2 regions of the Sideroxydans sp. CL21 genome follow, and region 1 is predicted to be linked to the other one. Evidence: riboswitches for the same ligand, from Rfam matches in the RefSeq annotation. Region 1 holds a riboswitch; the other holds the start of a gene.

What was found. A riboswitch is a leader RNA that binds a small molecule or an ion and turns the genes downstream of it on or off. The one in region 1 is predicted to bind cyclic di-GMP.
Region 2: it holds a riboswitch for cyclic di-GMP, as region 1 does, so the genes downstream of both, QOY30_RS09265 (hypothetical protein) here and QOY30_RS16750 (thiopurine S-methyltransferase) in region 1, are expected to answer to the same signal.

Annotation. Positions count from the first base shown of each region.
Region 1 covers NZ_LR699166.1:3,488,651-3,504,776, forward strand. The annotation lists gene QOY30_RS16680 (hypothetical protein) at 97-246, shown strand; gene QOY30_RS16685 (TusE/DsrC/DsvC family sulfur relay protein) at 314-682, shown strand; gene QOY30_RS16690 (hypothetical protein) at 741-971, shown strand; gene QOY30_RS16695 (UPF0149 family protein) at 1,036-1,776, opposite strand; gene QOY30_RS16700 (alpha/beta fold hydrolase) at 1,846-2,721, opposite strand; gene QOY30_RS16705 (hypothetical protein) at 2,769-3,008, opposite strand; gene QOY30_RS16710 (hypothetical protein) at 3,072-3,476, shown strand; gene QOY30_RS16715 (hypothetical protein) at 3,763-4,527, shown strand; gene QOY30_RS16720 (cation:proton antiporter) at 4,642-5,943, opposite strand; gene QOY30_RS16725 (hypothetical protein) at 6,042-6,506, opposite strand; gene QOY30_RS16730 (coniferyl aldehyde dehydrogenase) at 6,700-8,178, shown strand; gene QOY30_RS16735 (YbhB/YbcL family Raf kinase inhibitor-like protein) at 8,230-8,706, opposite strand; gene QOY30_RS16740 (hydrolase) at 8,768-9,334, opposite strand; gene QOY30_RS16745 (hypothetical protein) at 9,396-9,971, opposite strand; gene QOY30_RS16750 (thiopurine S-methyltransferase) at 10,060-10,782, opposite strand; cyclic di-GMP riboswitch class I at 11,258-11,338, opposite strand; gene QOY30_RS16755 (hypothetical protein) at 11,343-11,561, opposite strand; gene QOY30_RS16760 (GlcG/HbpS family heme-binding protein) at 11,788-12,321, opposite strand; gene QOY30_RS16765 (putative bifunctional diguanylate cyclase/phosphodiesterase) at 12,890-15,163, shown strand; gene QOY30_RS16770 (hypothetical protein) at 15,205-15,729, opposite strand.
Region 2 covers NZ_LR699166.1:1,987,051-2,003,176, reverse strand. The annotation lists gene QOY30_RS09325 (hypothetical protein) at 295-474, shown strand; gene sufB (Fe-S cluster assembly protein SufB) at 586-2,034, shown strand; gene sufC (Fe-S cluster assembly ATPase SufC) at 2,053-2,817, shown strand; gene sufD (Fe-S cluster assembly protein SufD) at 2,828-4,156, shown strand; gene QOY30_RS09305 (cysteine desulfurase) at 4,153-5,406, shown strand; gene sufU (Fe-S cluster assembly sulfur transfer protein SufU) at 5,403-5,843, shown strand; gene QOY30_RS09295 (SUF system Fe-S cluster assembly protein) at 5,866-6,222, shown strand; gene QOY30_RS09290 (Rieske (2Fe-2S) protein) at 6,238-6,555, shown strand; gene QOY30_RS09285 (SdrD B-like domain-containing protein) at 6,950-7,318, shown strand; gene QOY30_RS18125 (DUF2905 family protein) at 7,462-7,638, shown strand; gene QOY30_RS09280 (peroxiredoxin) at 7,964-8,635, shown strand; gene QOY30_RS09275 (lipocalin-like domain-containing protein) at 9,021-9,353, shown strand; gene QOY30_RS09270 (hypothetical protein) at 9,496-9,834, opposite strand; gene QOY30_RS09265 (hypothetical protein) at 10,706-11,155, opposite strand; cyclic di-GMP riboswitch class I at 11,222-11,302, opposite strand; gene QOY30_RS09260 (hypothetical protein) at 11,604-11,975, shown strand; gene QOY30_RS09255 (DUF262 domain-containing protein) at 12,814-13,872, opposite strand; gene QOY30_RS09250 (FRG domain-containing protein) at 13,869-14,612, opposite strand; gene QOY30_RS09245 (hypothetical protein) at 14,790-15,062, opposite strand; gene QOY30_RS09240 (AAA family ATPase) at 15,112-16,126, opposite strand, start outside.

The DNA of each region.
Region 1 (16,126 bases):
CAGCGTCAGTCGGCTATATGACAATGATTTCCCGATACGGCGCCCGCCGTCCCGTCCGACGACGGAATGCCCCTCGAGATTTAACGAGGAGTAATCATGAAGAATCCCAATGTTCCCCAACCGTTTTCCAGTGAATCCGCCGCCGCCTGTTTTCGGGCTGCGAAGGCAATGGCATTTACGATGGCGTTGGCCGATCCCGAATTGATCGCCTGGAAAGATCGCGCCACTTCGCATGCCGCTGGATGAATGAACCAGCAAACTCACCTGAGTTTCGATGGATCGTTTTCTGCAAGATCAATAGAAGGAGATCACCATGCTCGATATCAATCACGCTCTTAATGAACAGGCGAATGGCCGCTTTGATCCTGAAGGTCATATGTACGACCTTGAACATTGGTCTCCGCTCATCGCAAAACAACTGGCGCTTGACGAGGGGATCGGGGAGCTCACCGAGGCGCATTGGCACGTAATCCATGCGCTGCGAAACCTGTATCGCGAGCAGGGACGTCCGAAAAATACGCGCATCGTAATGCAAATGCTGGCGCAGGATTTTGCGGATGAAGGCGGGCGTCGCTATCTTTACGAGCTGTTCCCGAAAGGGCCCGTCAGCCAGGGGTCACGTTTGGCGGGCGTGCCCGTTCCTCCCAATGCGAGCGATCCCTCGTTCGGCTGGGCCGGCTGAGGATGCCACGCAATTTTGTTTTGCTGTCGCAGCTTCTCATCAACGCAAGGAGAAAATCATGAACACTGCAGATATGTTGATCTATGTACATCCCAAGCTGGATGCGCAAGACAGGATGGCCTTGGAAAGAATTGTGGAGGGGAGTCTAGGGGTCGATTGCGCGCAATTCGATTCTCATACGCATCACCATGCAATGATGGTCAAATATGATCCTGACGCAATCCAGGGCATGCAGATATTGAATATGGTACGCATTACCGATCCGGCGGCGGCGATAGTGGGGCTTTAGTTTCAGAAAAACATCGTTCGCCAATTGGACGCGCGAACTAGCTCCGGCTAAACCTCCTCAGGCTTCAACCTGATTGAGTTGCCCCGCAGCACTTCTTGTACTTTCTGCCGCTGCCGCAAGGGCAAGGTGTATTGCGGCTTATTTTTGGATTTTCATTTTCAGGGGTTTTGCCACTGGCGCTGTCTGCTGCACGACGTTGCGGTGCCCAGAATTTGTATATCCAGCCGACGCTCGCCGGGATCTGTTTTGAAAGCTCTTCGCGCTGAGCCGGTGTTTTTACCAGTTCCTCTTCTGCCTCGGTGACTTCCGCTGCACCCAGCAGGTAGATTGGCCGCAATGCCACTGGGCCGTGACTGGATTCGAATAAGGCTTTCCAGCTGTCGCGCTGCATATCGATGCCGATCATGTAGCCGTGTGCCCACATTTCACCGTCCATGTATTCGTGCTCGTCGCCTTCATAGACTTGCATGTCGAACACGGGCTCGAAATGTTCCGGCTCCTGGTGCAGGCTCCAGCCGATTGCATTCAAGTGGCGCGTCATCAGGCCAGTGATTCTTTCTGCCTGCGCCCCGGAAGCAAATGTCGGCGCATCTGCTGCTGTGGGGCCCCATACGCGCGGGATCCATTCGCCTGGCGTTGGCATTGCCGGGCCGGAAATGAGGGCAGTTAGAAATCCATCCAGGCAATCCAGCAGCATGACTTCATTTGTCGTGGCGTCGGACATCAGGAAGCTGTCGAGCTCGTCCATTTCTTTTTCGGAGAGCGCGAGCGTTACTTCAGTTTCGCTTGTTTCTTGTTTGGACATAATTGTTATTACTTCCTTTTCTGAACGATTGTGGACGCGCTGATTTATTCAGCACTTCCCTTTACCAGGCTAGTCTCTATGCAGGAATGCTTCCAGTGCTGATGCGACCTGCTCGGGCTGGTCGTGCTGAACATTGTGGCCCGCATCGGTGATGGTGACAACCTGCACGTTTGTGAAACTTCCGATTCGGTCGCGATATTCATCCGGGTCGTTGCCCAGGCGATCGTACACATAGCCTTTATCTGCCACCAACATCAGAACGGGCGCCTCGATCTTGCGCCAGGTCGCCTTGGAATCCTCGATCCGGTAAGGGATCGGCGACGGGATCCTGTGCCAGGGATCGCAGGCCATCTCGACCTGGCCGTCAGGGCGCATGCGGCTTACCACGTGGGACAGGAAGGTCGCTTTCTTGATATCCAGGCGGGGATTGGCCAGCATCAGGCGCCGTGCCAATGCTGCATGATCCGCGTAGATCCGCGGTGTCGGCTGCTCCCGAATGGCGTTGATCCACTTTGCCATCGCGGCCGGTGCGTCGATATCCGCTTCCAGCTTCATGCCGATGAAATCGAGCATCGCGAGCTGTGCGACTCGCTCGGGGCGCACTCCCGCATACATGCTGGCGATGTTGGCACCCATGCTGTGGCCGACGATGCGCACCGGCTTGTCGCCCGAGTAGTGTTCCTGCAGGCAATCGAGGTCTGCATAGTAATCATGGAACCAGTAAGGTCTCGCCAGCCATTGCGATGCACCGTAGCCGCGCCAGTCCGGCGCGATGATGTGCCACGATTGTTTGAGCGCATCCACGACAAACTGGAACGTGGGCGAAGAGTCCATCCAGCCGTGCAAAAAGAATACGGTCGGCGCGTCGGGCGAGCCCCAATGCCGGACGCAATAACTCAAGCCGCGCACGTTGATGGTTTCGGTTCTGGACTGGGTGTAGGGCATGATGGCTGGATGTGGATAAGCGACGTGGTGAGCTAAAGGAACATCGCTTACATTTTCGCATTGATAGATACCCAGTGCGAGTAATAAGGTGTGCCGAGCTTGCGCTCGGCTACCGTCCGGATGGCGCAAAAGCGTCGGGGACTTGCCCCCTCGAACAATGCTTGTGTTTCCTTGCAGGAAAACGGGGTCGATTTGATACCGCCGCATTCAACTCGGATGTTCTGCCTGAGTCCAAGGAAAACATTGACGTTGACCGGAGTACTGCGGTTACGGATACTCCGATTCATGAAATTAAATTCCCCTTCCTTATGACGAGCTTCTGGACATGGCTCTCCATCGTCGGGCTGTCGATGACCCCCAACCTGATACTGGGGCCATCGGCGGCGCTCGGCGTGGGCATCGCGGCGCACTGCAACCCGTGGATACTCCTGACGGTGGTTGCCGTGGCGGGTTACTTCGAAGGGCTTGTCGTCGCCTGGCTCGCCGGCGAGAGCACGCACATCGGTTTCATCGGCCGGTGGGTTGCGCGGATGCGCACGCCGAGGAGCACGGCGTTGGCCGACAGGTGGGGAGTCTGGGGCGGTCTCACTATAGGCTGCGCCGTGGTCGGTCAGGAGCCCATCCTGGTGGCGCTGCGCTGGCTGGGCGTCGACATGCGCAGGATATGGCTGCCGCTGGCGGTCAGCAACGCGGTCTTCGCGGTCATCTACTACGCAGTTATCTGGTTCGGCCTCGACCAGATGGCACACCTCTGACTCCGCCCTGCATGATCAATAGCACGGACCAGCATCAAATTATTTCCGGCAGCCGCCCCGTCAATTTTCAGGGTTCCGCTTCCGGATATTCGACTCCCTCGCAAGCCAAAAAGCACGGCCATCTTCGGGGGGTTTTCCTGCCGCGACAATCCGGTGCAGCCTATGAGGTTCAGCTTCGATCCCAACGGGAAATGCATGGAAGGGAACCTTGTGGACATTCCGGCATCAGAGTTCCGGCAAATTGCGCCATTAAGAAAATCAACCAGATCAAAATGCAGGAACTAATGTGGATATAACATTCGCCGGACTTGGACTTCACGTAATCATTGCCGCTTTTTTCGCCATACACGCCGTTCGCAACGGGCAACCGATCTATTGGCTGCTCGTCTTGTTCCTGTTTCCGCTGATGGGAAGCGTGGTTTATTTCTTTGCGATTTTCTTGCCGGGCTTTCGTCTCGATCACCGGGCCAGGCGCGCCGTCACCGCGGCGGCGAAAGTACTCAATCCCCAGGGTGAAATGCGGGACGCCCAGGCCGCTTTTGAAGAGTTGCCGACGGCGCAAAACCAGATACGCCTGGCGGAGGCCCAGTTCGAATTGGGTTTGTATGAAGCGGCAGCAAAGAACTATGAAACCTGCCTTAAGGGACCATTTTCGACTTCACTGGAAATCAGATTCGGCGCGGCCCGCGCCTTCGTGGAGTGCAGCCGCTTTGAAGAGGCGATCGTGCATCTTGAGGCAATTCAGGGTATCGATCAGGCATTCCGGCGTGAGGCCGTTTCGCTGCTGCTCGCCCGCTCTTATGCCGGAGTGGGGCGGACTACCGAGGCGCGTTCCAATTTCGAGTCGGCAGTGGATCGCCATGGAAGTTTTGAAGCTCGCGCCCAGTATGCCATTTGGGCCCTATCCATAGGTGACACCGCCACAGCAGCAAGGCTACAGGCCGAGATTGATCAGATTACGAAACGATGGAGTCCGCAAGCACGCGAATTCAATGCGACTACCCTGCGGCGATTAAGTCTGGCGCTTGGATCGTCTGGAAAACGCCCATAAATGAACCGTTGGGATAGCATCGAATCATTCTCGGCAACATGCCCTTCCTTTTTCACAATAGCCAAAGGATCAGCTTCGCTTTTCATTGCAGTATGTAATCCATGCTGTGGATCTTTATTTGCCGCGCCGCCAGAAAAGTCCCATTAACGGTTTGACGCTGGTGCCGTGCAGAAGGATGGAGAGCGTGACGACGATCAGTGTCATTTGTATCAATTGCAGCGACAGCGCTTCCGGCAAGCCGTTCTCTATCGCATACATCAGGTAGTAGAGGGAACCGATCCCGCGCACGCCGAACCAGCCCGTCATGCCGCGTATGCGCCAGCTCGTGTTCGTGCCCAGCAGGCCGACGATGACACTGACCGGACGTGCAATCACGAACAGGAACAGCGCCAACCACACCGCTTCCCAGGTCCACGAGTTCAGATACAGCGATCCGCCGATCAATAGCACCAGCATCACTTCGGATAGTCTTTCCAGATGTTCTTTGAATACCAGAGATCCTTCGCTGACGGTTTCCGGCGGTTCCAGTTCGGCTTGCGCCTTTCCGGCAGCGCGTGCGGATTGCTGGGTTTTGCTGCTGTCAAAGGCTACCTGGGCTGTTTTGGCCAGTTTCAATTCGGTCTGGCGCAGTGCGACGGCGGCAAAGAATACCGCGAGGAATCCCCAGCCGTTAACCAGCGTCGTCAGCCCGTATACGACGCCGATCAGACCGAGGCCAAGGAAGTCGTCCATCAGTTCGTGTTTGTGCGGCTTGCTGCGCAGTTTCCAGCCCAGACGCGCGAGCGCCACACCCGCGACAACGCCGATGGCGATGCCCGACAGGGTAGCCCATAGCACATCCAGCAATAGCCAGTTGATTCCGTAATCGCCGATTTCATGCAAGCCCAGCATTCCCATCCCCAGCATCACAAACGGGAACGCGCTGCCGTCGTTCATGCCGGCCTCGCAGGTGATGGTGAAGCGCAATTGGTCATGGTCTCCGGGATGGCGGATCTGCACATCGGTTGCCAGCACCGGATCGGTCGGCGCGACGATCGCGCCCAGCAGTACGCCCGCTCCCAATGGCAGATTCAGCGCATAGTAGGCAAAAGCAGCGACCGCCGCGACCGTGATGGTCATGGATACCGTCGCCAGCATGATAGGCGCACGCCAGCGGGCAAAGGTGAACGGTACCGGCATTTTGACGCCGGCAGAAAACAGGGAGATCAATACCGCGACTTCGGTCAGCACTTCCAGCAGCGCCGATTCCTTGAGAGGGTTGAAATGAAACAGATTGAGCGCGGTCGGCCCGACCAGCACGCCCACTGCCAGGTAGATGATGGCGGAGGTAACCACCGAACGTTTCAGGATGGAAGCGGTGAGGCCCATGAACAGCAATAGTCCGCCTACGAACATGAACCATTGTGAGTCAGTCATCAGTTCGTTCCGGATACATAAGTGACAGCATTGATTAAACGCAAATCGGCCAAGCCGCAGGTCGGCCTGGCCAGAGCCCGATTACCTACCGACCCCCTTTAGTGATCGCGGCCACGGCCTTCGTCATTGCCTCTTCCCCTGCCGCGTTGGTCGTTTCCCTGGTTGCCACGGCCTTCATCACGGCCATCATCTCGGCGTTCATTGCGGCCGCCGTCATGGCGATTGCCATGCCGTTCCTGGTAACGCGGAACGTATTCACGGTTGTACCAGTTGTCCTGTACAAAAAAGACGCGCTCGCCGCAGGCGTTGTATTCACCGCAGTGCCTGCTCCAATGTCTGGCATGGTTGGGAGGCACGTGCAGATAGATCGGCGGGCGCATCGGTCCCCGCTCGATGATCACCGGCTGGGCAAACATCACTTGTGGCTGAGGAAAGTCGCCGATGTCGATCCGGCCATAGAAGTTGGGCTGGCCAACGCTGACGGAAACGCCAACGTCGGCGGCGGCGACCGGGATGTTGATGGTAAAAACGGCTATTGCCGCAGCAATCAGAATACGTTTCACGTTGAATCTCCTTAATGTGTTTCAGGAAAGTTAAACAGTGTGCCTGGAATTCCCCGCCTGCACGAGGTATTCAGCATGGCTACGCCGCGATTATGCACCTGCGTCCCAAAGCTTCTGTGTTACAGCGCACGTTCAAGGTGAAATGAGACTGCATTTACTGCGACCGCAAGCATTGCTGTCATGTCAGAATAGCATGGCTCATCCAGCTTCCGATTGCAGAAGAAAGATCGCCATGACGCCACCCGTCTCCGCAACCGCATCGTCCCAAGCCGCTCTGGCGCGGATGGAATCCATCTTCGCGCAGCAAAAGGCGGCTTATGCCCGATCCCCGATGCCAACCCTGGACGAACGCCGACGGCATCTTTCGACGCTCAAGAGCTTGCTGCTGGAACACCGGTACTCCATTGCCGAAGCGATCAGCGCCGATTTCACGTCGCATTCCGTCGATGAATCGCTGATCGCCGAGATCATGCCTGCCGTGCATCACATCGACTATTCGCTGAAGCACCTGCGCCGCTGGATGCAGCCGGGCAGCCGCAGCGTGGGCCTTCATTTCCTGCCCGCCGCCGCCCGCGTGTTCTACCAGCCGCTGGGCGTGGTCGGCATCATCTCGCCGTTCAACTATCCCGTAAATCTTTCCATGGTGCCGCTGGTGACTGCACTTGCGGCAGGCAACCGGGTGATGATCAAGATGTCGGAGCTAACGCCGAGGACTGCCGCGCTGATCGAAGAGATGCTGCGCAAGGGCTTTGCAGAAGACCACATTGCAGTGGTGACCGGCGAGGCGGATTTCGGTGCCGCGTTCGCGAAGCTTCCGTTCGACCATCTGCTGTTCACCGGCTCCACACCGATCGGCAAGCTGGTGATGCGCGCGGCGGCGGAGAACCTGACCCCGGTCACGCTGGAACTGGGCGGCAAATCGCCGGCCATCATCGCCGACGACATTCCGCTGGAAAACATCATGGACCGCCTGTGCTTCGCCAAATCGCTGAATGGCGGGCAGACCTGCGTGGCACCCGATTACGTGATGGTCCCGCGCGGCAAACTCGAATCTTTCATCCGTCTTTACAAGGCCACGTTCAACAGGATGTACCCCACGATCAACGGCAATGCGGATTACACCAGCGTGGTGAATGCGCGCGCCCATGAGTTGCTGCAGCATTGGCTGAAGGACGCCGCAGCGAAGGGCGCGCGCATAGAAAAGGTGAGCGACGAGGCCGTCAACGACGGTACCTTCCGCATGCCCCTGCATCTGGTAACGCAGGTGACGGACGAGATGACGATCATGCAGAAGGAATTGTTCGGGCCGATATTGCCGGTCTTGCCCTATGACAGCATGCAAGAGGCGCTGGACTATGTGAACCGGCATCCGCGTCCGTTGGCACTGTATCTGTTCACGCATGACCGGGCGTTGCAGGACCATGTGACGACACACACCCATTCCGGCTCGATGTGCATCAATGAAGCGCTGATCCAGGTCGGCGTCGACGACCTGCCTTTCGGCGGCATCGGCCATTCCGGGATGGGCCAGTACCACGGCCATGAGGGCTTCCTGACTCTGTCAAAAGCGAAGGCAATCATGAGCAAGGGCCGACTAAACTCGATGAAGTTCATGTACCCGCCCTACGGCGGGATCATCCAGAGGTGGTTGCTAAAGTGGCTGCTGCGCTGACTGGCAATAATTCAGCACCCAGGTTTTCGATTTCCTCTGCGTGCATCGACGTCAATGCGGCCGCTGGTAGAGGCCGACCAGTTCGGTGTGGCTGATGATGTGGCCCTGCATCGCAGCTTCCAGTGCGGCCTTGGTGGGCGACTTCAAATCCGGCAGCACGGTATCGAGCGCAAACAGTTTGTGGAAGTAGCGGTGATTCCCTATCGGTGGACACGGGCCACCGTAGCCGGTCTGCTGCCAGTCGTTCTTGCCCTGCAGGGTACCCGGCGGGAGCGCGGCGGCGGCGATGCCTTCGGGCAAGCCGTGCGTGTGCGTCGGAATGTTGTACAACACCCAGTGCACCCAGGTCCGCTTGGGCGCTTTGGGATCGGGCGCGTCCGGGTCGTCGACAATCAGAACCAGGCTCTTTGCGCTGGCCGGCACGCCACCCCAGATCAGCGGCGGTGAGATGTTGTCCCCGTCGCAGGTATGGCGCGCGGGAATCGCGCCGTTGTGCTGGAAAGATGTTGATGTGATGATGAATGGCATCATGGTCTCCTTGTCTTTGAACAAACCGGCCTGCCCAATCTGGCGGATATCGCCGTCACCCTCATTTGACCAGTTTCGAGAGCTTCCTGAACGACTCGGTGCCGGCGATCTTCAACAACTGAAACACGACGGCCTCGGTGCAGGTGGGCACGGCCCCGGCCAGCATCATGGCTTCGATCGCGGTCTGCTTGTTGTCGCTGCTGCGGCTCATCACTGCATCCTTGACGAGATGGACTTTGAATCCGTCATCCAGCAGATTGATGACGGTCTGCAGTACGCACACATGTGTCTCCATGCCGGTGACAATGATCTGTGTCCTGCCGCTTTGTTTCAGTTGTTCGATGAACGCGCCGTTGCCGCAGCAACTGAAAGTCATCTTTTCATGACAGGACGCAGCAGGTGCTCTGCTCTTCAGTTCAGCCAATGTCGGCCCCAGCCCTTTGACATACTGTTCGGTGAAGATCACCGGGACTGCCAGTTCGTTCGCGCTTTCCAGCAGGATGCCGGTGTTTTTGGCCAATTGCTGCAGCGCATTTTGATCCATGGCTGCGCAGAGTTTTTCCTGCACATCGATAACGACCAGCACCGCCCTTGCGGGATCCAGCAGGAATTTGTTCTGGATAGACATGATTTCTCCATTCACTAACGAAGCCCCGGGGAAGTGTGACTGATCCCCGGCGTCTTTTGTACTAGTTGTTCGGCGCGAACTGCATCGAACAGGACAGAACGCCCGCAACAAACAGATTATTGTTTTGTCCCAAATAAGCACCGGGCGTCAGTTTGAAACACACCAGGGTCGCGATCACCCTGCGGACTTTTTCCTGAGTCATCAGTTCCCAGGCGGCGTCGAACTCATCCGGTTTGAAGACCAACTCAAGATCCAGGCTGCTCTGGTTTGGCAACTCGGTGACGTATACCCGACCAATTTCTCCGCTGTTGGTCCCTTTTTGAGCCGCGATATAACCTGCAGATCCGGAGGCAATATTGACCCTGGAAGTGTCGACCGCCATGTGCGTCTTCAGGTAGGCAAAGAGCTTGTCTTCGAATTCGCTGTCGGATACAGCCTGGGTATCGTGCTTGCTCGCGGTGGCCAGGAACTCAAAATCAGCACTCGGCTTGTTTTCGGTCAGCAGTCGTACTGAAGCGATCTTCTCGCACGAAAGTTTCAGTGCCCTGGCTGAATTCTGACTCGATGTATCCTCGGATTTTCCCATGCTGTTGACCAGGAAAGAATCGAGTTCGAGTTCAAGCGAGACTTCAATCATTTGGGCAGTAGCCGATTTTGATCGGCATTCTCAGTAAGGTCGAAGATGGGGCAGCGGAACTTCCATATGACGCAGCAGCCCGCCTGCGTTAATTATTGCACACGGAGGATGTACAGGGATCGGCTTCGTGTTGTTCATGGCAACCTTGTTTTGGGATGAGCCGGTATACCTTGTGCTCGGAACATCTTGCGATCCCCTCGCCGCGATCCGGGTCAGATTCTAAAATGCTTTCAACGTGAGCCAGCTCAATTTCGAAGGCTTCCGAATATAACGCAGTGATCTCCGCGGATGCACCCAGTGTCACTTCCCGCGTCTCGCTTTCATCTGCATCCTCTACGGTTAACAGGAACACTTTGCAGGCTGCCGGAAGGATCAATTTGAGGTGGGCGACATAGAGCCTGCGTATGTCTTCCGGCAGTGCAGTGAGCGCTGCCCGATCATAGACGACATCGATACACCCCAGATCAGCCCGGCTTACCGAAAAGTAGTCGCCACAGAGGATGCTGATCCTGCCGGATTGCCACAGGGTGAATTGCCCGACTTTCCGCCTGTTCGGCTGCATGTGATTCTCGCGGAAGAATGCGCGCACTGCGACAGGACTCAGCTCCAGGCCGATCACTTCATACCCCTGCTGCGCCAGCCAGATCATGTCCAGACTCTTGCCGCACAACGGAACGAACACCCTGCTGCCTTGAGCAAGATCGAGGCCGCGCCAGAAGCGGGTGAGAAGCCGGTTGACTTCTTGCTGATGAAAGTCGGTTTTTTGGTCACGCCAGCATTGCTGCCAGAGTGCGTTGTCGCGGCTGCTCATGGTTGTGCACGTTTCGTTGAAGGCCGGGCAAGCCGGAAAGGCACTCGCGAGAGCCGCGCGGGGATGTTGCGGTAGCGCGGTTCTCAAAGAATAGCACGGTTGTTTCGGCGTTTTAGTGCGGGATAGGTTAAATGATACTCATTGCCCGCGTGATCTCACCCGAAACCCGGGGCATCTAATGCGTCTTGTTTTTCATTGAATACAATTCACAGACCGATGAATTATGGCCGGGCATATCTTTCAAATGGGGAACGCATACAACGATACCATGCCCGCCTTTTTTTCTGAACGTGTGGACACAATTGTCACAGGTTGGGTGGGCGGGCAGTCTGTTTTTGAAGTGCAATTTCTTGTTCATATTGACTTCTTCCATCAACAACAGCGTAGGGCAACCAACGCACTTGAACTGGTGCTGGGAGGTCACTCGTTTGCTTCGGCTGTCAGAGGAAGAGAGAGGCACAGGAATGAATACCCATGCCGCAGTCCCGCTACCATAGTTTCCCTTAGGCCGGAGACTTTGCGCCCGTACTTTTCAGTACGTTTGCCAAGTACTGTGCATATTACCCTGATTCAGGCAGCGTGAAAAACTGCAACAGTTCACAAAAATCCGACGTCATTTTCCAAATCCAGTCAGCAGCACATGACAGTATGGAGGGCTGCCCTAACTTGCTTGACGCAAGTGCCGCCTTAAATCCTGCTTGCTTATCTATGATCTCCGCGGTCACCGCCCCGCTCACCGCCTCTGTCACCATCATGATCGCCTCCCCGATCACCATCATGACGCCACCCTTCACCCGGAAAATAGCAACCGGATAGCAATGTAGTCAGTATGCAAAGAATGGCCACCGAAAACTTGAATTGCCTTTTCATAGCGAAGTTCCTTTCGGCTCAAATGGTCTACCGTTCCGATCACGGTTCAACGGCTGCAAGGTTATAAGTCCCGGAAATATTCCTCTGTACGGTACAACACCCTGCAGCTTCCTTTTTCAACGGGGCGGGACGCGCTTACTTGAACATTGCCGCGCCAACCTTGCAGACCACCTCGTCCTGCGAACCGGTTCCGCCCGAGCAGCCGATCGCTCCGATGAGCTTCCCGTCCTCGACCAGCGGAATACCGCCGCGCGAGCCGATGGCACCATCCAGCGTTGCAACGTAGGGCATGTTGTTCACCTGGATCGCGTTCTCGAACACTTTCGTTTCGCGGCGAAAGGTCGCTGAGGCCCGTGCCTTGTGCTCAGAGATCTGGATCGATGCCAGCTGGGCTCCATCCATGCGCTGAAAAGCCACCAGATTGGCTCCGGAGTCGACCACCGCGACATTCATTTTCCATCCGCGCTTTTTCGCTTCTGCAACGACTGCGGCAATGGCTGCTGTTGCGCGTTCCAGGGAAATGGGAGTGCCATACGGAATATCGAAATTCATTTTTTCGGGAACGTTATCGAGAGGATTTGCCGGTTTGGCATCCTCGGCGAAACTATCGACAGACACAAGCAATGCCGGGCAAAGAACAATGGCAGCCAAAATTGATTTCAACGTCATGATGTCGCTCTCCTGTTAGAAATATCGATGGTGAACTTGTTAGGAATGGTCCGGTTCTGCGTTTGGAAGTCTCGACTCGCACCCTTCCCGACCAAACGAAGATTCGACCGCGGAAAAACCAGCTGCATACAGCAACCGTTTCTCATTCTGACAGAATGTGCAAAATTAAAAACACCATTTCAATCAGGGTGTTCCTGAATTTCCGATGCTCGCTCTTGATCATTCTGGGGAGAAAGAGATAGACGGAGATTTTTTGCCGGATAGGCATTGAGCGCGCTCTCCAATCAACTTTCCCTGACCCGGACTGCTCGCCGATGGTCCTTCGGAAAATCTCGATCATCTGTTACCTATTGATGGGAAAGAATTGTTTTGGAAAGCACCGATTGAATCCGTAGCTCGTGGTGGCTGCCCGACAAGTTCAGCGAACAAATTGGCGTCTCGCTTGTTACAAAGCTGAAGTTGTTATGGTACGAATTTAAGGCATAATCCGCGCGGCTCGAACAACATGTCATTTGAACTTGCACCATTGAGACGATTATCAGATCACTAGATCAAAAGTGACAGAACATTGAACAATCAGACAGCAATACAATCTGCCCAGCTGCGACAGTTGCTTTCCGTCAGCAAGGTTTCGTTGATCGCCAGCATAACTCTCGCCGCGATCCTCGCTTATATGCAGCGATCGGTGATTTCTACCACTGCGCTGCTGGTCTGGTGTTCCCTCATGGTGGCGGCCTCGCTATTCCGGGCTGCCCTCGTTTATTTTCCCCAACCCTTCCGGCTCAATCGCGGCGTTGACCAGGTACGGCTGGAGAGGTTTCGCCTTGGGGTAATGGTGGCCGGGGCGATGTGGGGTTCATCCGGCTTTCTGCTCTTCCCTGCCGATAATCCGCAACATGTGATGTTCCTGATCTTCGTGCTGGCGGGGATGACTGCCGGCGGTGTCATTTCTTTTTCAGCCGACCTGGTCAGTGCTGTTACATTTTCAGCCTTGCTCAGCCTGCCGATCGCAACCCGCCTGTTTGTTGCCGGAGACAGTTTATCCGTGACGATGGGTGTGGCCGTGATGCTGTATCTCGGCTTCATGATCATGAGCGTGCGGCGCATCAACCAGAATGTGAATGAAAATATTACCCTGCGCATCGAGGCTGCCGGGCGCGAGGAAAAGGTGCGGGAAAGCGAGGAACGCTATCGTTTGCTGCTGAGCCATTTGCCTGTCGGCATTTTCCATTTCGACACCGACCTCGTTGTCACCTATTGCAACGATCGCTGTGCCGCCATGCTGCGCAACAACGTTGATTGCATCGTCGGGCTGGACATGAAGCTGATCAGGGACCAGGCCGTCCTGCCCAGTTTGCGCAAGGCCATGCAAGGCGAAATGGGTTACTACGACGGTCATTACCATGCCACCTTCAGTGAAGCCGAAGGCTGGATATACATGACCTGCGCGCCCGTCCGGGACGGCAGCGGAAAGATTGTGGGCGGCATCTCTATCGTTCAGGACATCACCGAGCACAAGGTGGCTGAGGACAGAATAAATAACCTGGCATTCTACGATCCCCTCACCGGCCTGCCCAACCGGCGGCTACTGCTGGACAGGTTGCAGCAGGCACTGGCTACCAGTGCGCGCAGCGGCAGGGAAGGTGCACTGCTGTTCATCGACCTGGACAATTTCAAGGCCCTGAATGACACACTGGGCCATGACATGGGAGACTTGCTGCTGCAACAGGTCGCCCAGCGCCTGACTTCCTGTGTGCGCGAGGGCGATTCCGTGGCGCGCCTGGGCGGCGACGAGTTCGTCGTGATGCTGGAAGATCTTGGACAACACGATCTTGAAACGGCGGCGCAGACGGAAGCCGTAGGCGAGAAGATCATTGCTACGCTAGGCCAGCCCTACCAGTTGGTTGTCAGCGAATATCGCTGCACCCCCAGCATCGGTGTGACCTTGTTCAATGGCCATCGGTTGGCAAAAGAAGAATTGCTGAAACAGGCCGACATTGCCATGTATCAGGCCAAGAAAGCAGGCCGCAACACCGTGCGCTTCTTCGACCAGCAAATGCAGGATGCCGTCACGGCCCGCGTTGTGCTGGAAAGCGAACTGCGCAAAGCACTTGCGAAGCAACAATTCCTTTTGTATTACCAGATTCAGGTTGACAGATCGCACCGGCCATTGGGCGCAGAGGCATTGATCCGCTGGATGCATCCCGAGCGCGGTCTGGTGCCTCCCGACGCATTCATCAGGGTGGCGGAAGAAACGGATATGATACTGCCCATCGGGCAATGGGTGATGGATACGGCCTGTGCACAGCTCAAGGCTTGGCAGCAGGATGTCCTTACCCGTAACCTCACGCTTGCAGTGAACGTAAGTGCAAAGCAGTTTCACCAGGCTGATTTCGTCGCCCGGGTACAGGCTACCGTGGAACGCCACACCATCGATCCGGTGCTGCTCAAACTGGAGCTCACCGAAAGCATTCTGCTGGAGAAGATCGAAGACACGATCAAGACCATGCACGCATTGAAAGAGATCGGGGTCCAGTTCTCGCTGGATGACTTCGGCACCGGATACTCATCCCTGCAATACCTCAAGCAATTGCCGCTCGACCAGATCAAGATAGACAGGTCATTCGTTCGAGATATTGTCTCCGACAGCAGTGACAGAGAAATCGTGGGCACCATCATTGCAATGGCGCAAAACCTCGATCTGGACGTCATTGCCGAAGGTGTGGAAACAGAAGAACAACGGCAGTTCCTTTTGGGCAACGGCTGCCTTCACTTTCAGGGGTATCTGTTCGGCAAGCCGGTTCCGATCCGGGAATTTGATGCGATGCTGAAGCAGCAATAGGAACCGCTTCAGATTCGTTTTCTCCTGCCTTCAGCAATCGATCATCGGGACATTACGCTGATCGAGGCAAATTTCAGGTGGTGCATGAACTCGCGCAGTATCAAAAGCGTGGCGGCGAATGCCGGGTCGCCGGTAATGCCGACACTTGATGCAGGCCTGCCCAGCGAGTGGCTGGCAAGCAGCTCAAATACTTGCTCCACGGCTTCGATCGGGAGCGGCAACGCTGATCCGGCGTGGCCGCCGGCAATTTGCGCAATTTCACGGATGGATACATCCGACGAAATCAGCATCGGGTAAGCTGCAACGATTTCGCGCGCGCGGGTGACCTCGTCCTCGACGCGCATGATGGCGTTTTCGATCTCTCCCGGCGTTGGCGGCGTATGAAAGAAGAACTCTGCCGACGTTCTGTGTGAGCCGATGTCGAGCAGCAATATTTTTTCGGGTTCGCTTCCCGTACCGGTGGCAACCGAGGTTTCCTGATCGCCGATATGCAGCACGGTGATGGCGGTACCTTCCGGCACGATCCGTCTTATTTCCCGGTAGCGCTGGTGGTTCCCTGTTTGCATATCAATAATTGACTAGGTAGTTTCGCATATTGTTCCTGCTGATCAGGCGGAGTAGCCTGATCTCGTCGCCGCGAGGTTGTTTCACTTACTCTGTCCGCCGCGATAGAAGGCTTGTGCATCATGAGGCTACCCATCGTACTACGACACACGACCCGATACAGTATCGGTCTGATTGCGTTTCTAGCCTTACTGTTCGCTGGATGTGGCGGAGGCGGTGGCGAGTCAGCACCGGTTAGCGACCCCAATCGCGTGGGCGCAGGCTGGATCACGATCACCGGCAGCAGTGCTGATTCCGGCAATTCAACAAGCTCAACCATCGTGAATCTAAGCGGTGATGCCTTTATCAGCCCGACTTGGTGGCATTGTTGCTCGGGATCAGGGAGTGACACGGGAGTAA
Region 2 (16,126 bases), 1.5 Mb from region 1:
CACAAGTGTCATGATTCGCGGTTTACAGCTTGGATGTACTCGTAAAGTTATTTCTGTGAGGGAGACTGTCATGAGTAGCATGTGGCTCAGTGTTTCGACCTTCATCGTTATTGTTTTGTCACTTTTTATAGTGGGCGTTTTATTTTTTGCTGCACACTGAAGGCCACCCGCGATGTATGGGGGAAATAATAGAAGCATAGTTTTCTATAGCTTCCGCGGATGCTTGAAGTTCAAATTTAATCGTGAGTTTCTTGTAGATCACTTCCCATATCAGCCAGACATAGGAGTGACGAGATGAACAAAGACGAGATAAGAGAAATGCTGTTGGACGATGTCGATATATTTCGGTTGAAGGCTGAATACTACGAGTCGCTTGGGTTATTTGAGGCGGCAAAATATGCTAGCGATCTTGCCTCGAACCTTGAACTGGCACTTACGACATTACCTTCAGAAGACGATCAAGAGATTTCTTGAAATATATTGAACTTCACTTTGCTTAGAGTACCGTAACGAAAATAAATGAGAAACAACTTATTGGATTGGAACGTCTACAGGGGGTAAGTATATTGGGTTGGAGTGGTCAATGTGCCTACAGCAACCAGACAATTAGATGAACTGATAGGCCGCGAATACCGGCACGGTTTTTCCACGACACTGGAAACCGATACGGTACCGCGTGGCTTGAGTGAGGATATCGTTCGCATGATTTCCGCACGCAAGAACGAGCCGGAATTCATGCTGGAATGGCGCTTGAAAGCCTATCGCTACTGGCTGACCAAGACCGAACCGCAATGGGCGAACATCCACCATCCGGTCATCGACTACCAAAGTATCAGTTATTACTCCGCACCGAAATCGGAGAAGGATGGTCCGCGCAGTCTGACGGATTTAGACCCCGAGCTACTGCGTACCTACGAGAAACTGGGCATCCCGCTCAAAGAGCAGGAAATGCTGGCAGGTGTGGCCGTGGATGCTGTGTTCGACAGCGTCTCGGTGGCCACCACTTTCAAGGATAAGCTGGCCGAACTCGGCATCATCTTCTGTTCGTTCTCTGAAGCGCTGCAAAAGCACCCCGATCTGGTAAAGCAATACCTCGGCTCCGTGGTGCCTTATACAGACAACTTTTTCGCTACGCTTAATTCGTCCGTGTTCAGCGACGGTTCGTTCTGTTACATCCCGCCGGGCGTGCGCTGCCCGATGGAGTTGTCCACATATTTCCGCATCAATGCAAAAAACACCGGACAGTTCGAGCGCACCCTGATCATTGCCGACAAGGATGCTTACGTCAGTTACCTGGAAGGATGTACCGCGCCGATGCGCGACGAAAACCAGTTGCATGCGGCAGTGGTGGAACTGATCGCGCTGGAAGGTGCGCAGATCAAGTATGCGACAGTGCAGAACTGGTACCCGGGCGATAAGGAAGGCAAGGGTGGCATCTACAACTTTGTCACCAAACGTGGTGATTGCCGCGGTGCCAATTCGCGCATTTCCTGGACACAAGTCGAAACGGGTTCGGCCATCACCTGGAAGTATCCCAGCGTGGTTCTGCGCGGCGACAACTCGGTGGGTGAGTTCTATTCGGTCGCGCTCACCAACCATTACCAGCAGGCCGATACCGGCACCAAGATGATTCACATAGGTCGCAATACCAAGAGTACGGTGCTTTCCAAGGGTATCAGCGCCGGTCACGGGCAGAACACGTACCGCGGTCTGATAAAGGTGCTGCCGACAGCAGAAAACGCACGCAACTATACGCAATGCGATTCACTGTTGCTGGGCGATCGCTGCGGGGCACACACCTTCCCTTATATCGAGGTAAAAAATCCCAGCGTAAAAGTTGAGCACGAAGCTTCGACCTCACGTATCGGCGAAGACCAGTTGTTCTACTGCACACAACGTGGCATAGCACCGGAAGATGCGGTATCTATGATCGTCAGCGGTTTCTGCAAGGCGGTGTTCCAAAATTTGCCGATGGAGTTCGCCGTGGAAGCACAAAAGCTGCTTGGCGTGAGCCTGGAGGGCAGCACAGGCTGACCATTGAAGGAGAAGAACATGCTCAGCGTAACAAATTTGCACGCAAGTATTAATAGCAAGGAAATTCTGCGCGGTATCGACCTCAATGTGCAGGCTGGCGAGGTGCATGCAATCATGGGGCCAAATGGTTCAGGCAAGAGCACGTTGGCACAATTGCTGGCCGGGCGCGAAGGTTATCAAGTGACTGCGGGTACGGTGCGTTATCTGGAGCGGGATTTATTGGCCATGTCGCCCGAAGAAAGAGCGCGCGAAGGTGTATTCCTGGCTTTCCAGTACCCGGTAGAAATTCCCGGCGTGAGCAATGCGCTGTTCCTCAAAACAGCCCTTAACAGCATACGCAAACATCACGGATTGCCTGAACTCGACGCGATGGATTTCCTCTATTGGATACGCGACAAAATGAAATTGCTGGGAATGGATCAGTTGCTGCTGCCTCGTGCTGTCAACGAAGGGTTTTCCGGTGGTGAGAAGAAACGCAATGAAATTTTGCAAATGGCCGTTTTGGAGCCGAAGCTGGCAATTCTGGATGAAACAGATTCGGGTCTGGATATTGACGCGCTTAAGCTGGTTGCAGACGGCGTGAATGGGATGCGCACCCCGGAGCGTGCCATCGTGCTGGTCACTCATTACCAGCGCCTGCTGAATTTTATCGTCCCGGATGTCGTACACGTGCTGTCACAAGGTCGCATCGTGAAATCCGGCGGTGCAGAACTGGCGCTGGAATTGGAGAAGCATGGTTACGGATGGGTCGAAGATCTATACAAAACACGTAAAGTGGCTTAGCGAGTTTGAAATGAATGCTCAACTTGAATCCTGGGAAAATATGGCGCTGGAAAACGTGCCGCAGCATTTGGCTGGTTTTGGCGTGCCGTGGATAACCATGGCACGCCAGTCCGCGTTTGAACGTTTTGTGGCACATGGCTTTCCCACCCGGCGAGAAGAGGAGTGGAAATATACCGATGTTGCGTCGATCGGCAAACGCGAGACCCTGGCACCTGACTATATTCCCCCTGATCCACCATCTGAAGCTGCACTACTTGCATGGACATTGTCTCAAGAAAAAATACATCTGATGGTATTCGTGAATGGACATTATTCCGACGAACTGTCTAACATAGGTGAACTACCAACAGGAGTGCGCTTGGAAAGTCTGGCAGACTTGTTGGACATGTCCCCCGATTTGTCAGAAGCGTTCTTTGACCGGCAGCATGAACACACTATCTTTGCTGCGCTTAACAATGCGTTTGCTACCGATGGGGCAGTGCTAAAACTGGCTCCCGGGACAGAGTTGGAAAAGCCACTTTATCTGCTGTTTGTCGCGAGTGGACACGGTGCAGCAATCTACCCGAGAAATATCATAATTGCCGCTGAGGGGGCTCGAGCTACGGTCATTGAGCAATATTTCGGTATGCAGGACTCACACAATTTCACTAATGCCGTGACTCAGATCAACCTCGGGGCTCGTGCCGAATTGCAACACTGCAAATTGGTACAGGAAGGCAAAGATGCTTTTCATGTTGCCGGTACTCACGTGAATCAGGCAACTAGCAGCCGATTTGTTTCAAATTCATTCGTGCTTGGCGGACGACTTGTACGCAATGACACCACATCCGATCTGAATGAGCCGGAATGCCAGTGCGCTCTCAACGGCTTGTACATGCTGGAGGGCAAGCAACATGTGGATCATCATACCCGCATCGATCATTTCGCCCCTTCGGGCATCAGCCGGGAATATTACCGGGGCATTCTGGATGGCGAGTCGCACGGTGTCTTCAATGGCAAAGTGGTCGTTCATCCCAATGCCGTCAAAACGGATGCACACCAATCTAACCGCAATCTTCTGCTGTCTCGGCAAGCCGAGGTGGATACCAAGCCGCAATTGGAAATATTTGCCGATGACGTGAAATGTACACATGGTGCGACGGTTGGCCAATTGGATGATGACAGTCTGTTCTACCTTCGCTCGCGAGGGATTGATGCAGAATCGGCGCGCTCCTTACTGATTTACGGTTTTGCCAACGATATCATTGGGCGGGTCGAAATGACGGATATGCGCGCACGAATCGAGCATCTAGTGCTGGATCGTTTACCGTTAGGTGAACAGATCAAGGAGTTGTTATGAAACTGGCCGAGTTGCATAGCCATCCCGATGATCTGCAGGCGCGATTCTGGCGCACGGACTTTCCGATTCTGAAATCCAATATCCACGGTAAGCCGCTGGTTTACCTGGATAACGCGGCCACTACACAGAAGCCACTGGCGGCAATACAGACCGAGAACGATTATTACGGCCATTACAACGCCAACGTGCATCGCGGCATCCATTCTCTTAGCCAGCTTGCTACTGACGCTTATGAAGGGGCGCGGGCAAAGGTTCAGCATCTGATCAACGCTGCCAGCCCAGATGAAATCATTTTCGTGCGCGGCACTACCGAGGCCATCAATCTGGTCGCCCATAGCTACGGACGCAGCCATCTGCTGGCTGACGACGAGATCATTCTGAGCCAAATGGAGCACCACTCCAATATTGTTCCATGGCAGATGTTGTGCCAGCAAACAGGTGCCAGGCTGCGCGTAATCCCGGTAAACGATATCGGAGAGCTGAAGATGGACGCCTTTGAGGCGTTGCTGAATGAACGTACTCGATTTGTGGCAGTGACGCATGTCTCCAATGCGCTGGGTACGATCAACCCGGTCAAGTCCATCATTGCCCTTGCCCATAACCGTAGTGTGCCAGTACTGCTGGACGGTGCGCAGGCTGTCGCTCATCTGCCGGTGGATGTGCAGGAATTGGATTGCGATTTCTATGCATTTTCCGGGCACAAACTATACGGCCCTACCGGGGTCGGTGTGCTTTATGGCAAGGCAGCCTTGCTCAATGCCATGCCCCCGTATCAAGGTGGAGGCGACATGATTCGCTCCGTCAGGTTTGAGGAGACTTCCTACAACACATTGCCGTACAAGTTCGAAGCCGGAACGCCCAACATTGCCGGTGTCATTGGTCTGGGAGCGGCGGTTGATTATGTGAGCAGTATCGGATTTGAGGCACTTGTCTCGCACGAACAAGCTTTACTGTCTTACGCAACGCAGTTGGTGAACAATATTCCTGGGCTGCGCATAATCGGCAATGCGCCCGAAAAAACCGGCATTCTTTCGTTCGTGTTGGATGGAGTGCATCCTCATGACATCGGCACGATACTGGATCGCGAGGGCGTGGCTATCCGCACTGGCCATCATTGCACGATGCCGCTGATGGAAAGATTCGGTGTGCCGGCCACGGCGCGTGCTTCGTTTGCCCTGTATAACACCAGGCAAGAAGTGGATGTGCTGGTTGCAGCGATCTGTAAGACAAAGGAATTGTTCAAGAGATGACCGATCTACGCGAACTATATCAGGAGACTATCCTCGACCATTATCGTAAGCCGCGCAACTCCGGGCGACTGGCCGACAGTAATCGCATGGCCGAAGGCTTCAATCCGCTGTGTGGTGACAGGGTGAAGCTCTATTTAAAAGTGGAGGATGGCGTAATTCGAAACGTCCGTTTTGAAGGTATTGGCTGTGCCATCGCAACTGCATCCGCCTCGCTGATGACGGAAAGCATCAAAGGCAAACGCGAGGATGAGGCATTACAGTTGCTGGAAACGATTCACAATATGGTGACGGGCGGCACCACAACTGGAGATTCAGGAAAGCTGGAAGTCTTGGCAGGCGTCCATGAATTCCCGGAACGGGTCAAGTGCGCAACGCTGGCTTGGCACACTCTGAAAGCTGCACTCGAAAATATCGACAAACCGGTGACGACGGAGTGAATTGAATTACAAGGGGTAGTTCATGATTGATTTCGAAAAATTGAACGAACATTTGCAAGAAAAGACAATAGACCCGAAGACACTTGAGGCGCGTGTCGTCGAGAAACTGCGCACGATCTTCGATCCGGAAATTCCAGTGAACATATATGATCTCGGCTTGATCTATGAATTGGATGTGCAGGCAACGGGCGAGGTGCATGTGCGCATGACACTGACCGCGCCCAACTGCCCGGTTGCGGACGGATTTCCGGATATCGTGCAGAACGCGCTGTGGCTGGTGGACGGTGTCAGCGACGTGACGGTGGAGCTCGTCTGGGAGCCACCGTGGGGTCGTGAACGTATGTCGGAGGCAACACGATTGCAACTCGGTTTGATGTGATCCAAGGTGGACGCGGTGAGCAACTGGCTGGATGTCTCAAATATCGATGAGTTGACACTGAGTACACGTCGCGTGGTCGATGTGGAGGGGATCAATGTCGCAGTATTCAATCTCGGCGGCGAATACTTTGCCATCAAGGACGAGTGTCCCCATGATGGAGGAGTGTTGTCCAACGGTGAACTGGATGGTGAGGTGATCATATGTCCGCGACATGGGGCGCGATTTTCAATTAGGACTGGTACTGTGCTGGGACCACCTGCTTATGAAGACTTGATCACATTTCCTGTGCGAATCTCACAAGGCAAGGTTCAAGTGGAGATTGACCGAACATGATAAGTCTTTTCATGGCTCGTTCATGCTCCCCGCAACAATGGGAACATTCCAGCCATTGTCTTCATTGGTGGCAGCGTTGTCATTTGCCGTGATTGTAATCATCGCTGCGGTGCATTGGGCATGTTAATCCATTCCAGGCAAATCGATAGAACTCGGCATTGCTGATATACCTTGGATACCGGTTCGATGAGGTTTTTGTATTCGCAAAAATTTGCGTCAATGACATAGAGAGTGATTTTCTCCCTCTGATGTCGAACAAAGCAAGTGTAAGTCTTGTCCATTGTGGATGAGTCAGGTGGTCTGTGTCGGTTTCATCAAACGCTGCACTCCTCAACTCAGTCTGCAGATCGATGCTGCGAGCGTAGTGCAGTCCGATTAATGGAGGGAAATTACCATGAGAACAATTAAATTGCTGTTGGGAATACTTTTCGGTATCGCTGTTGCTGCATGTGGTGGTGGCGGCGGTTATGGTGGTGGTTATGGCGGCGGCGGCATGGGTGGATCCCCTGTCGGCGGTTACAATATTTCTGGCACGGTCAGTGGTGGGTCAACTAATCACAGTGGCGTGATGATCAACCTGAGCGGAGCGGCGACAATGAGCAGTATCACGGCTGCTGGCGGATACTATATCTTCACCGGCCTTGCGAATGGGTCCTACACGGTTACACCAACCTTAATGGGATATACATTTACCCCGCCAAGCACATCCGTAACCGTGAATGTCAATAGTTATTCTAATGTTAACTTTACTGAAGCTCCTTAGCGCCACAGCATTTTCGGTAAGGTGAGCAGGTTTGGAGGCAGCGATATGACGATCACCCGGGGTGGCGTTAATACCGGATCTGTGTGGCGGATTTGAGATGGTGGTAGTTTAGTATTTCAAAGGACGGCAACTTCTATGGCAAAGTGGCTCGTTATAGTCCGTGCTATCCTCGTCCTGCTCGGCGTGGCTTGACCTTGGCTGTCGAAGCTGGGCATCGGTCATCTTCCAGGCAACATAGTTGTCGGGCGCAAGGGATCGGTTTCTATTTTCCGATAACTACCAGCATCATTGTTTCGCTGGTGCTGTCGCTGAATTTATGAATTTTCAGAAAACGAATCAGACGTTTGATATATCTGCACTCGATGTATAGCCACTTGCAAAAAACGGGAAATTGACTTTCTTGCACCGAGGAGTAGTCTTTAACACGGTATACCGAGTGTTGGTAACCATGTCGTTGTAGCATGTAAACAGATCAGGCTGTTCGAAGCTGGACACTCAGTCAAGAACGAACCGCCTTCGCTTCGAAATTCCAGAATGCATCAGGAATTCCCCAAGACGCACATCCAATGTTTTCAACGGCGGTATCGGCAATTGTTCGGCATACGGCGATTCAAATTGGTTTTTTCATACTGAGGAGAGTTAATTATGTCACTACGAATAAATGATACAGTTCCGGATTTCAACGCGGAGACTACCAAGGGCCCGATCAATTTTCACGACTGGATTGGAAATGGATGGGCGATTCTGTTTTCTCACCCCAAAGACTTTACGCCCGTCTGCACCACGGAGTTGGGCTACATGGCAAAGCTGGAGCCGGAGTTCAAGAAACGCAACTGCAAGATTATCGGCTTAAGCGTAGATCCCGTGGCCAACCACGCCAAATGGGCGAAGGATATCGAAGAGACGCAAGGCTATGCCGTTAATTATCCGATGATCGGCGACACCAATCTGGCAGTGGCAAAACTTTACGACATGCTGCCCGCGATCGAATCGGGAACGGCGGAAGGCCGGACTCCGGCCGCGAATGCAACGGTGCGCGCGGTGTTTGTTATCGGCCCCGACAAGAGAATCAAATTGATGCTTACTTACCCGATGACGACAGGTCGCAACTTCGACGAGATCCTGCGTGTCCTGGATTCGATGCAGCTCACGGCAGAGTTCAAGGTTGCTACGCCTGTCAACTGGAAGAGCGGCGATGAGGTTATCATCTCGTCCTCGGTCTCCGATGACGAGGCGAAGGGAATGTTCAAAGAGGGTTGGAAAACAATCAAGCCGTATCTGCGCATGGTAAAGCAGCCTCACTCTCATACTCGCTAATGGAGCTTTGGCTTGGACATCAAATAGCATCGAGCGGCAGATTACCGCCTGCCACCGGGAGTGACCAAGATGGTTCGTCAAGAATTGCTTTCGACTCAATGATGCCGGAGGGCGCTCAAAATATTCTTTGAGCCCCTCGTTGTTTTCTTTTCTCGCGCCACAAGCTACTGCTAGCAGGAGATGCTCCGCGGATCACTAATTATTTTGATACTTGCCGACGTAGTTTTTTTTGCATCGATAGGATATTCCAGTGTCCATCCCCTTGCCGATGCAGATCGTGCTTTCAATTTATCTGCTTTGGCAAAAGCATCTTATTTATTTCAGCGACTTGAGGTACCGGTTGATTCTGAATCTAAATATCAGCCTGGGGCAAACTATCTAAGTTTTGTGTAGCCATAGGTATGGGATATTCACTGCCACAGGCCGCGCCTTCTTCTTGCTGACCGGCGAAGGGCGCAAGGTACCGCAGACCGACGAAGAGCGTAGTGCTGCACTTCGTTCCATGTTCGCCTACACTGGAAATTATCGAATCGAGGGTGACAAGTTTATCACCACAGTCGATACAGCCTGGAACGAGGCATGGGTCGGCACGGATCAATTGCGAACTTACAAAATTGACGGGGACCAACTGTACGTAGTCACTATGTCACAGTCCAACCCTAATTTCGGCAACAGGGCGATGCACAGCATCCTCGCTTTTGAACGCCAGAAAAAATAGTAGCGATTTATAAAGAGCCCCTGAAAACTTCAAATTGGAGGACACTCGCGATCTTCCTTTATTGGCAGCGGACATCTACAATCATTCCATGAAAAAAGCAGAATCTCTAAATTCGAGACTCTGCTCATTCTGGGACACTGTACTATTTGCCGATCTGTTTGCTGACTTCATTTTCCTGATGGTTCAGCTTCTCTTGCTCTTTCTTCGTTATGTGACCGCCATCTTTAGCTGCCATCGCGCGTTCTTCCTTGCGCATGTGGCGATCTTCCTTATGCAGTTTGGCCGCCTCACCCTTTGACATTTTGCCTTCTTTGACTTCATTTTGAATGCGCTTATCTTGATTCTCTAAGCGTTGGTTCACTTCTGCCCGACGAGGGTGATCCTTGTCAAATTGTCCTTCAGCCGCAAAGGCGTTAATAGTCATACCAGCAAGCAACAGGCTGGATGCAAGAAAAAGGGTGCTACGTGTTGTGCAGTTCATGAAATTTCTCCTATAGTTATATCGGTAGTTGCAAATTAACTAGCTGTGTTAATGAATCCTAATGGATATCGCTAATAACTCGCGACAAGACCATTAACGAACCAACTGCCAATTGGAATACAGTTTCTCCATAGAGATTTGTATCGGGCTTGTAGCAAATTGTGTCCCACTTATTGAATGCAGGACGGTCAGTCGTGACTGTCCGTTGAAGGCGTGCGCCGTGCAAAGGTGGTGCTTTTTCAGTGGGTGGAGCATTGAGCGAAGAACATCGCCCGTTGCTGTGCCGGGGTAATGGCGACAGCATGCACACAAGGAAAGCGTCGCAACACGGGAAACCCCATGGCGTGGTGCAAGGATGACCAACCGGACGCCCGCGAGGGAGAGGCCGGACGCCTTGGGGTCACGGAGAGGCTCGTAGTACTGCCGAAGTCGGGTAATGCCGGTGGAGGGAAGGAGCCTTGGTTCAAGACAGACGAAAGAAGCAGGAAACATCGTTGCCTGGGTTCGATCTTCTCCGCTTCATGTGCGCTCCTGCAAATACAGGATACTTCCATTAACGCATCAGCGGATTCTACGTGTACACTTTCGTACGTTTTACACAGTCTGGGCCAGGAAAGGACATAGATGCGTGTCGTCTAATTTGTGTCATGAGCTGGTTGTTTCGGCTCTGAGATACCAAGATTGCTCAGCAAATCTACACTGCCTGCCAAACCAAAAACAAAAGCGCGACGACAACTAAAGATAGAATCATAAATCGTTCTTGACCCATAATTTGTCCTACTTAAATTTCATGTGACTATTGCAGAATGGCTTCATATGCCCATGTCTGGATCAATTCATATACAGAAAGGTTCAAATTAGCGAAGTGCTTTCAAAAGTGGAATGATTTACGCAATACAAGCCAATATGAGTCGTGTTGAAGTTTGTTGTATGGTCCTTCGTCTTTCGAATCGAAACACAGGAGAGACGACAAGTGAGAGCAGTCATTGTTGGAAGGCAATTGCTTTTGAAAGCTTATTGACCAGTCATCTTTTTTCGATTCGGCGACGGAGACATGCTGCGGTGCGCTGCCGAATGTCGCCCCGCTAGGTGCGCCATCCTTCGTGCTGTTAAGTAAAGCATGCGTATTGAGCAGGTAAGAAGGTAGCCCGTGAGTGCCGGAACTTAGAAACTTATTTGATAACATACGCTTCTTGAGTGCAAATGAACCTTCCTTGGATTGTGCGGTAGTTGCAGTAACCGCCAAGCTAAAAATAACAAACCAAAAGCCTACTTGCATGGCCTTTTGTATTAGATTGGGACTGAAAATGAGCCGGAACATATGCTCTCCTATCGATGTCTTAGCTACCGTGGGGATAAGTAGCATGAGAAGACGGATGAATGCCCCTACCGCAACCCCGCTGCCATAGTCTCCCTTAGGCCGGTAATTTTGCGCCCTTACCTTTCGGTATGTTTGCCAATGAGATATAGATTATTGAGCGACTCCGATGTAGTCAATCCATGCAAGGATGAAAAGGCGGCATCTTCTGATGTGCGGTAAAAAGACAATCTTTTACTTCATATATTCAATGACCTTTTAGGGCTGGCGTTTGCCAGCTAAAGGCAGTTAACGACGAACGGCTGCTGGAATTGAGAAGCAGCTGGTGGCCTGGTTAACCGACAACGGGCAGAATGAGGCCACTGACGTTCATCCAACCTGGGGATTTTCATGACTTGACGTTATTGTGGTTTAGATCTTGTGAAGAGAAAGAATCCTCGCGGAGGATAAAATGAAAATCCAGTACAATAAAAACGAAGTTATTGCAGCAGCCAGATACATCGTAGATAACATGCCGAGTTCAAAAATTCCCTCGATGATTCCTTATACCGATCGAGGGTATCTACCAGAGCGTGGAGAAGTGGATGAAATTCTAAGAAATATACGGACTCTAGCCGGAGAAAATAAAAATGTATTCGAGGCTGTTCGTCGAAAACTCTCATTTGGCGACACGAAGGTTGAACCGATTATGCAGAAGTGGGTTGAAGTATTGGGAATAGGCGGATATTGGATTATTGCTGAGATAGAAGGCGATACTGTCATTTTCTCAGTTGCGGTATCACCTTGGTTCGGCGACGTTCGTGTTATCGAAGAAGAGATTTAATTGAACAAGATGGTGTGAAGCAGACCTTTGTGTTTGCCGTAGGCTACAGACCGAATGCGGCCCGGGGGACATCGAGCTAGATTTATGGTTCTGCTGTTGTGTGGAATGTTTGACAATAAGGAATTTAAAAAACTGGGGTTGGCTTTTCATAAAAGCGGGGACGAACTTGGCGACACCTTAAAGACTAAAGATATCACTGCGTCCCTGCGCGCATTGAACAAAACGATGCGGTATTGCGTAGAGTGCCATGCTACATATCGCCAATGAGGTGAGGCGACCACATTGTAAAAACAAAAGTGGTCTTTGGGGATCGATTGTCACATTAAATTAAATGACTGTCCGCTTTCAGACGACGACATTTCAGGCTGGTATGTCTCCTTGGGGTCGATTGTGACGGCTGGCGGAAGTCCGCTTCAGAGCTATGACAATTTACCTGCAAAGAGCTATCTGAATATCCTGGTGGATGAGATCGTGGTACGGGACAAAACCGCCACCATCAGGGGCGGTTATGAGGCATTAGCGGAAACGATGCAGAAAATAAAAGTGGGCAACTTGTATCAAGTGCCCACTTTTAACCCTAATTGGTGCGCCGGAAGAGATTCGAACTCCTGACCCCTTGGTTCGTAGGGGTGACTTATAAGTAACTGTTTTATTACCAAACAGCAACTTACAACGCTTGCCATTTTCTTTATTAATTGCGTCAACTCTCACGCGCATTATGCCCAACGTGAGCTAGGCACAAAAAAAACAAATACGATGATCTTCTTCGGAGAATTGACGTCGTCATTGAAATAGATCAGCCCGTCGATGGCGCTGTCCGCGCCTTTTTTTGCCCTGATCATATATGAAGGTACTCTTTGAGTATGCGGAGACGCTCACGAATTGAGCTAGCATCGTTGGTGCCCTGCTGTGAAAGTCTATCGTATTCAAGTAAATCAAATATTGCCTTAGTAATGTCAGTTGCAGCTATCGTTTTATTCTTCGCGCGTTCATTTTGGAAATTAATAAGATCCTTGCGAGTGATTTTGTTTAGTTTGTTGGCAGCTTTGGCATCCCTCGCAAGTAAGAAGTATATAGGGATACCTGCTTGCGCAGCCAAGAGCGGATCTCTTGCTACAAAGAGTGGCAGTAGATCATCTAATGTTTTTTCCGCTGAATCTAAGATAGATTCGACTGCCTTTTTCTTATTTGACTTAAAATCCCTGGTAAATTGATCGAGGAATGGCTTTTTTGTGTCAATAACTTTCCCCTGGCGCACTGAATATTCCAAATATAAAAGTCTAGCAGCCACTTCTCGATGTTGATATCTACCATTCGAAAATCGAACTTTCTTTGTAAAAAGTGCATGTCCAGACAATTTTGTTATTGCCTTCGCCATATCTCCTCCGATGGCATTGCGCTTCTCTGAAGCGTTGAGCGGCACCGCCTCATTCAGTCGAGAAAACATATCCTCAATAAGCTCAAGATCTTCGGTCTCTACGCAAATAATCGGTAGAGTGAACGCATCAAAACGTTGTTTGAGTCTTGGATACTTGAGAGCTAAGTCTGAGTAAGTCAACTCGGATGCCGTTACCGTTTCATCTTCAAGGAATTCAAAATCTTTTGAAAGTGTGAATTCCCCATTAATAAAGCCAAATATCGTCTCTAGTCGTTGACGACCATCAATAACGGCATAGTCCTTCTTAGTTTTCTTTGCTACCTCTCGTTCAAGTTTGTGGAAATATAGCTTGGGAATATCGTACCTATTGATAATCGAGTCGATCAATAATTGTCTCTTTTCACGAGACCATATATCACCTTGCCTTTGATATGGAGGCTCCAAATCGATCCGATCTTTGTCAGCATACATAGTTAAAACTGATTCATTCTGAAGCGCGAAAGTATTTATCACAGTCATTTTAGTTCCCCTCCAATGAGTTCACCAACGCTCGACAGCTCCGGAAAAAGCTGAAACTTGGTGACAGCCAACATCTTCAATTCAGCAAGTATCGTTGCCTTAGCTGATGCGGGAACCCTGTACTCAATTAAATGCTCTCCCTTTCCAATGCTTTCGATAGCTATAGTTGTGTGATGGCTAATTGTAAAAACTCCTAATTGAGCTTGAATCCGAGCATTATTTCTAGTTGCAATAACCGCCATCGGAAAGACACCTTTTGCCGGATTAGCCTCAATCGCTAAGGTTGAATAATTTTCCAGTGCCTTGTCATCAAATGAAGGCAGGTACCGAACTTCTTCTGGCCTGGAAGTGGTTTGTTGATTTAATCTCAACGGGAATAATGCCCATAGGCTAGCTTCGGCGCGTGGATTTTGAGTAGCCGCGAAGTATAGTCCTGCAAGGGGGCTTTCAGTCCAATCTAATAGGCGAGTCGGGACACCATAATGCTGCATGACGAATAGCCAATCGAAGTTGTTGTTATTGAGCCTCTGCTCTATCAAGAGATTTGCATTTTGTTTAAAGCGACTAATTAGCACGCTTTCTGGTGGAGGATTTTTTAGCCGCAGGTATGTTGGTATTAGCTTCCATTTTGCTTGAGAATGCCCTCGGAACCATACTGGCTCATCGACTTTTGACAAGTCGCTCTTGAGTCGTTTTAGAAAATCGCCAACCGAATTAATAGAACGTATCTTAATCGTCATAAATTCCTCTACTTGCCTATGGCTAGTCCAGTGAGTGTGAGCGCTGAGCCAGACTGTCGTAGTTGCTCCACCAATTGAGAAATGATCCAGTATTTAAAAAATTTTTAATTTTTACACTAGGAAGTGCATTTCCTATCTAATCAGCGGATTATCCGCCATTCCTATGTCTTCCTATAGTCAGTCTTTATGCATCTTCTGCACAGGTTCGACATCAATTTTTTTGTAGCCGTAAGTGCCTGGGCAGGAAATCTCGACCGCCTTACCTCTCCCGCCAATTAATCCTTTAACCTTTGGATTGCCGAAATACGGCGGCAAGCCATCGAGCTCACCCTCACTTTTTCCGTCGATTGATATTATCAATGCTGTTTGCCATGTCCAAGAGTTCCTCTGTACCCAAAACCCTGCCTTGTTTCCATTGGCAACGTACATTTGGTAAATATTTTCGGCCATAAAACATTCAGCATTAGCTTAGATTGAAATGTCGACTCAACAAAATCATCTAGTGTCCATCTAGCCATAAAGATGCATTAGCAAATTGCTGTGTCCAAAAACCATGCATCTGTCCATTTTTATAATTTGGCTCAGAGTTGCGCAATTCACTGATGCGACTTTTCGCGGTTACTCGCAATTGGTCTATAGCTGTCTTTCTCGAATCCCCATTCAATCGGCCCAGCAGTGTCTTTGAGATTTTATGTGCTTTCAAGCGCCCATCATTTCTATGATCGTTGGACAAGAATAAACCCTCTTGAATATCTTTTTCAGTTACAGAAAACAGTGTACGTAAATGAGGTGTATCCAATACCAAGAAACCGAATTTGTGTGCCTTTTCTCCAGTTGGAATACGTTGATCTTCTACAATAAGCAAATAACCTGAATCCTTAAGTGAACGTCCTATAAGTGAAGCATCGCTAAACAATTTCAGCCAGTCATCCGGTTGAATTTCATGCAATACATTGCACATGACTACGACATCTATGCTTAGATTATCTTTTGTTGAGAAAAAATCTTCCTGATCTAAAAAATGCCTTACAGTGTCCCCACTATAAACAGACTTGATGATGGCTAGACTATCTTCCTTATCCTGAGGTGATGGATCAAATGCAAAATAACTAAGCACATCAGCTAAGTTTCTTCCGTGAGTGTTTGCAATATCAACTAAACCAGATAGTAGTCGACTTTTCCCTGCACCATAATCCAAGAGAGAAATTGGCATAGTTGCATTAAAATTGAGTATTCCACCGATCTGTGCAACTTGAGGATCACCCTTTCCTCCACCTACTGTTACTGGCTCCAACAGACATTCCGCAGCATAGCTAATTGAAGCATATTGTGCCGGCAAAGAAGTAAAGGTATTCAGATTATCGATTTGTTCCTCATTGCCCAATAGCGCGCGCAATACTTGCTCTGGCTGACTTCCAGAGTTGGTTACTTTTCCGTTCTCAACATACCATATGGACATTGGCTCTTTCATCGCAATATGTGCGAGCAAGGGAACCGAGTGAGTAGCAATCCAA